Spartinivicinus marinus: one gene and its partner. The protein of the gene in region 1 binds, or shares a complex with, the protein of each later gene. Links are inferred from orthologs where the notes say so. Each region holds a gene or a part of one and is shown on either strand. Other genes may lie near its edges.

Region 1 (2,932 bases):
CACTCACATTAATGGTTTGATCAGCCGTATCTACTTGGCCTTGCTGATTTTGATTAACTACTTGTTCACTTTCCTCATCGGCATCTGGAATAACTTCCCGAATATCAATGGCTAATACCACTTCATTGGTAAGTTCATTATTAGCAGGTTGATTTAAAGGTGCTTGAGATTGACTTACCACTGCCGATTGAGCACCTCCATTGGTAACCGCTGGTTGATTTGTGGGGGTATTGTTATCAGCAATTGTGTTTTGTGGGCTACCAGCTGCTTGTTGGGCTGGCTGTTGCACTGTTTGTGTAATTTCTTGTTGGGTTTGTACAGAGGTTTGCGTAGTCTCCCTTGCGCCTGCAACATTGGGCAGAGAACTGATCTCATTTTCAGCTACACGAGCTTGGGGTTCATTATTCAGGCTAATGGTGACAGGCCGTGACTCAATCGCACTCGTTTGTGCGCTTGGGGGTGGCTCTGAGAGGGTTAGTGGTTGAGTCGCTAAACTGGCCTGGGAAGCGAGGGTATTTCGCGCCTCACGACTGATCTGTACTTCTACACCTACAGGTTGCTGGGCTCTAGCTTCTCGTTGTTGTTGCTCCTGATTTAGCTCAGGACGCTGTGCCACTCTATTAGATGCAACCGCTAAAGTATGACTCACTTCCATCGTCTGAACCACCATTAACCTTGGCTGATATCCCTGTTATAGCATATCTAGTCAGCTTATTTTACTAGTGGTTAGATGGTTTACTAATAACCGTCAGAGCTAAAGCTTATTTCAGCTGCTAGAGGCTGAGGTTAAAGCCATGTCTATCTATTCAAAACCCTCATAGGAACCTGGGGCTAAATTTTCAAACCGGGTGTACTTACCAATAAAAGCTAACTTAACTGCTCCAATAGGACCATTCCGCTGCTTACCAATAATGATTTCAGCGACCCCTTTCTGTTCAGTGTCAGGGTTGTAAACCTCATCTCGGTAAACAAACATGATTACGTCAGCATCCTGCTCAATCGCCCCAGATTCCCGCAAGTCAGAGTTTACTGGACGTTTATTAGGCCGCTGCTCAAGACTCCGGTTCAGCTGGGAAAGCGCAACAACTGGGGTATTAAACTCTTTTGCCAATGCTTTTAGGGAGCGCGAGATTTCCGATATTTCATTGGTTCGGCCTTCGTTATTACCAGGCACTTGCATTAACTGCAAGTAGTCCACCATGATTAAACCTATATCTCCATGCTCTCGAACAATTCGTCGCGCTCTTGAACGCATTTCAGTCGGGCTGATACCAGCAGTATCATCTACAAACAGTTTCTTCTCATTGATCATATTGACCGCTGCCGCCAGCTTCGGCCAATCATCTTCTTCCAGCTTACCTGTCCGAACCTTGGTCTGGTCTATTCTCCCAAGCGACGATAGCATCCGCATCATCAACTGTTCTGCAGGCATCTCCAAGCTAAAGACCAACACAGCTTTATCAGAGTTGAGTAGCGCATTTTCTACCAGGTTCATGGCAAACGTTGTCTTCCCCATCGATGGTCGACCTGCCACGATCACCATATCCGATGGCTGCAACCCTGCTGTCATATCATCAAGGTCATTAAAGCCCGTGGTAATGCCCGTTAAGCTATCACCAGCATTGAATAGCTCATCAATTCTATCGATGGCTTTGTTAAGCAGCTCTTTTACACCAACCGGCCCACCATCTTTGGGCCTATCTTCAGCAATTTGAAAAACCTCACGCTCAGCTTCATCAAGAATTTCACTGCTGGAGCGTCCGCTAGGATTATAAGCTCGATCAGCAATCCCCTGGCTTACTTTGATCAGCCGCCGCAAGATTGACCTTTCATACACAATATCAGCATAAGCACGAATATTTGCTGTACTGGGCGTATTTTGTGCCAGATCGGTTAAATAAGCTAAGCCACCACTTCCTTCCAGCTGATCAAGCTGGGTTAGCTCTTCAACAATAGTCAGAGGATCAAAGGGTTTTCCAGCGGCTACAGAGCTGGCAATAATTCGAAAAATATCTCGGTGTGGACGGTGATAAAAATCAGCGGAGGTAATTCGATCAGATACTAAATCCCAAGCATTATTATCTAATAGCAAACCACCAATGACAGACTGTTCAGCCTCCATAGACTGAGGGGCTTCTCTTAATGAAAGGGCTGTCTGCTCGGCTTGTTCAGTTGCTAAAGTGGGGCCTTGATCCATTGCCTACATTACCTGCTCGGCTAGGTATTCAATACAGATCTTCAGTCTACACACTACTTACAATTTACTCATACACTATAAGCAGTATAGTTAGATTGAGTTATAGAAAAATGCTTATAACACAGAATAAAAAGCACCCGCAATTGCAAACAATGCGAGTGCTTTTTACATACCGAATAAATAATTTAATTATTCAGCTTCTACAGTCACTTTCAGGGTTGCATCAACGTCAGTGTGCAGATGAATATTTACATCAAACTCACCTATGTGACGCAGAGGCCCTTCAGGCAAACGAATCTCACTCTTACTGACTTCAACACCGGCAGCAGAAATTGCTTCAGCCAAGTCACGAGTACCAATAGATCCAAACAGTTTACCTTCATCACCTGCTTTAGCAGTTAAAGTAAGCTCAAGCTCACCAATAACTTCTGCGCGTTTTTGCGCAGCTGCTAAGTTTTCTGCAGCAGCTTTTTCCAGCTCAGCACGACGAGCTTCAAACTCAGCCACATTAGATTTAGTAGCAGGAACAGCCTTATTAAAAGGAATCAGAAAGTTACGGCCATAACCTGGCTTTACTGAAACCTTGTCTCCCAAATTGCCAAGGTTGGCAATTTTTTCTAACAAAATCACTTCCATCTTGCTTACCTCAAGATTTTTCCCACTTAGCTAGCCTGAGCCTGCTGGCTTAATCAGCCGACCACGAAAGTCAATAAAGCTATCTAAGAGGGCAACTAA
Region 2 (2,994 bases), 410 kb from region 1 along the record:
AATAACCTGTCAGATATAAGCAAACAACAACATGGCAAACTCAATTAAAGATCGCTTAGCTCAAGCCATCAAAGACGCAATGCGAGCCAAAGATAAACCTCGCTTAGCCGCCCTACGTCTTGCTTCTGCGGAGTTTAAACGCATTGAAGTAGATGAACGAATTGAGATTGAAGATGCCAGAGCAGTTGCCATTCTAGATAAAATGGTCAAACAGCGCCGGGATTCAATCAATCAATATCAACAGGCAGGCCGTCAGGAACTGGCTGAACAGGAAGCATTTGAAATTGAGATTATTCAAGAGTTTCTGCCAGAGCAACTTACTAATGCAGAACTTGACCAGTTGATTGCTGAAGCCATTGCAACCACAGGTGCAATGAGTATGCAGGATATGGGCAAAGTGATGGGTATTCTTAAGTCAAAAGTGCAAGGCCGTGCAGATATGGGGGAGGTGAGTAAATTAATCAAAAGTAAGTTAAGTTAACAGACTTACTACTTACCCTTGCCTACCTTTGACAGCGGCGGTAGATTTAAAACTACTGCCGCTTATCTTAACACCTAGCTCAAACATTTTCTGAAATCGTTATGGCGGGACTGATTCCTCGCACTTTTCTTGATGAATTATTAGCTCGCATTGATATTGTCGATGTGATTGCCTCCCGTGTTGAGCTAAAAAAGGCTGGTAAAAATTACACAGCACTTTGCCCCTTTCATCACGAAAAAACGCCTTCTTTTTCAGTTAATTCAAGCAAACAGTTTTATTATTGTTTTGGCTGCGGGGCAACAGGGAACGCGTTAAAATTTATTAGCGAATTTGAACACCTAGACTTTGTTGATGCAGTTGAAACATTAGCTCGCTCATTAGGATTAGACGTACCCAGAGAGCAACAGCATTATCAACAGCCAAACCATCAAGCCTATTATCAACTTCTGAGTAATGCAGCTGAATACTATCAACAACAGCTGATTAATCACTCTCAAGCCCAGTTGGCAAAAGATTATCTTAAATCACGCGGTGTTACTCACGCCATCTCTCAACAATACGGCCTTGGTTTTGCACCCGCGGGCTGGAGTAACCTGATTAATGCCCTTACCTCTCAAGCAAACAGCTTAACCAAACTTGAGGAAGCAGGACTGGTCATTCAACAACCAGAAAAACAGTCCTATTACGATCGATTTCGTAATCGCTTAATGTTTCCTATCAGAGATCAGCGGGGTCGAGTCATTGCATTTGGTGGCAGGGTATTTACAGATGAAAAACCCAAATACCTCAATTCACCAGAAACGCTTGTTTTTCAAAAAAGCAAAGAATTATATGGGCTCTACGAAGCTAAACAGCAAAACCGTCAGCTTACCAGCTTAGTGGTAGTTGAGGGCTATATGGATGTTATTGCACTAGCCCAACACGGCATTACTCAAGCAGTAGCCACTTTAGGTACTTCTGTTACAACCGATCATGTTCGCAAATTATTTAAGCAAACCAATGAAATTATCTTTTGCTTTGATGGTGATGAGGCAGGTAAAAAAGCAGCATGGCGAGCCTTAGAAAACTCTTTCAGCAGTATAGAAGATGGCTACAGTGCAAAATTTTTATTTTTACCTCAAGGAGAAGACCCAGACTCTGTTATCCGCAGCGAAGGGCCAAAGCAATTTCAACAACGCCTTGATAATCAAAGCCTGACTTTAACAGAATATTTTTTTCAGCAACTGGAATCACAAGTCAACCTGCATAGCTTGGAAGGCAGAGCTAAATTATCAAAGCTGGCTTCTCCTTACCTCAATAATTTAAAGCCCAGCACATTTAAACAGCTTATTGAAAATCGCTTAGCAGAGTTAACCGGTATAAGCCCCAGTAGCCCTACCCCCTCTGCGCTTTCAGCCCAACACTCAACACCAATTACAGTTTCAAAACCAACGGGGCAGATACCTTCTTATTCACAGCCTCAAACAGCCCAGGTAGTCCGCTCACCAGCTGAGACAGCGCTACTATTACTGTTTATTGAGCCGACCTTAGTCAGCCAGGTAAATTTTGATAATTTCCATGGCAGTGCTGCTGATCAAGCAACTCAATTACTCATAGATGCCATGCACTATTTTAAAAAAAATCTACTTAGCGACAATCAGCCTCAAGAATCAATTGGTGAGTTTATTGGTCACTATTATGGAACTACCGAAGGGAATCGACTCAAAGAAATCTTGAACAATTCTGCACCAGAAACGACTAAACAAACAAACCTGTTATTTATTGACAGTATTAAACGAGTACAAACCAAACTTTCGGCTGCCACTTCCAAACAACAGCTGAACGAACTGGCCAGCAAAGCCACTACACTCAACGATGAAACGAGCAAAGCAGACTATTTAAAAGCATTCGCACGACTACGGCAGCAAAAAAGCAATAATGATTGAAGAAAAAATGAAGGTTATTTTTCGATACTGCAAAAATACAGCTAAACTGCTAGAACAGCGCTTTAGAAATGGGCTATAATTTCGCTCTTACCGTCGGCACATCTGATTTCGTTGTTAAAGGGTAACTATGTCCGAAAATTCGCAGCAACAATCTCGCCTTAAAGAGCTTATCGCGCGCGGCAAGGAACAAGGCTATCTTACTTATGCCGAAGTAAATGACCACCTACCAGAGGATATCTCAGATCCAGATCAAGTGGAAGACATAATCCGCATGATCAATGATATGGGAATTACGGTTTATGAAGCTGCGCCCGACGCAGATACCCTGCTATTAAACGAAGCAGACACAGACGAAGCAGCTGCTGAAGAAGCTGCTGCCGCACTGGCAGCTGTTGAGCAAGAAGCAGGGCGTACTACTGACCCCGTACGTATGTATATGCGGGAAATGGGAACAGTTGAGCTACTAACCCGTGAAGGTGAGATCAGCATAGCCAAGCGTATCGAAGAAGGTACGCGAGACGTAATGAATGCCCTTGCGTATTTCCCCGGCTCGGTTCTAAATATTCTAAACGAATACGACAAAATCGT

Evidence for each region. Proteins that work in one complex are often made in the same cells at the same time.
Region 2: the proteins of dnaB (region 1) and dnaG are in contact, whole or in part, in a crystal structure (PDB 2R6A), measured with the Geobacillus stearothermophilus proteins. The link is inferred for Spartinivicinus marinus from one-to-one orthologs. Residues at the interface, in WP_033016901.1 of Geobacillus stearothermophilus: Ser13, Glu15, Ala16, Gln18, Glu91, Leu92, Asp94, Ala95, Val96, Pro97, Thr98, Ala99, Ala100, Asn101, Tyr104, Tyr105, Ile108; in WP_049624496.1 of Geobacillus stearothermophilus: Lys456, Leu457, Leu458, Pro459, Ala460, Asn463, Ala464, Leu467, Leu535, Leu536, Ile537, Ala538, Gln544, Glu545, Asp548, Tyr549, His552.

What each region holds. Positions count from the first base shown.
Region 1 is NZ_JAPJZK010000001.1:3,440,257-3,443,188, reverse strand. It holds dnaB (replicative DNA helicase), read right to left. Parts: upstream 2,198-2,932; coding sequence 803-2,197; downstream 1-802. Other genes in the region: OQE68_RS15500 (hypothetical protein), read right to left, coding at 2,864-2,932; rplI (50S ribosomal protein L9), read right to left, coding at 2,387-2,833; OQE68_RS15515 (hypothetical protein), read right to left, coding at 1-655. UniProt on the Escherichia coli protein: The main replicative DNA helicase, it participates in initiation and elongation during chromosome replication. Travels ahead of the DNA replisome, separating dsDNA into templates for DNA synthesis.
Region 2 is NZ_JAPJZK010000001.1:3,854,573-3,857,566, reverse strand. It holds dnaG (DNA primase), read left to right. Parts: upstream 1-582; coding sequence 583-2,406; downstream 2,407-2,994. Other genes in the region: rpoD (RNA polymerase sigma factor RpoD), read left to right, coding at 2,534-2,994; OQE68_RS17550 (GatB/YqeY domain-containing protein), read left to right, coding at 32-481. UniProt on the Escherichia coli protein: RNA polymerase that catalyzes the synthesis of short RNA molecules used as primers for DNA polymerase during DNA replication.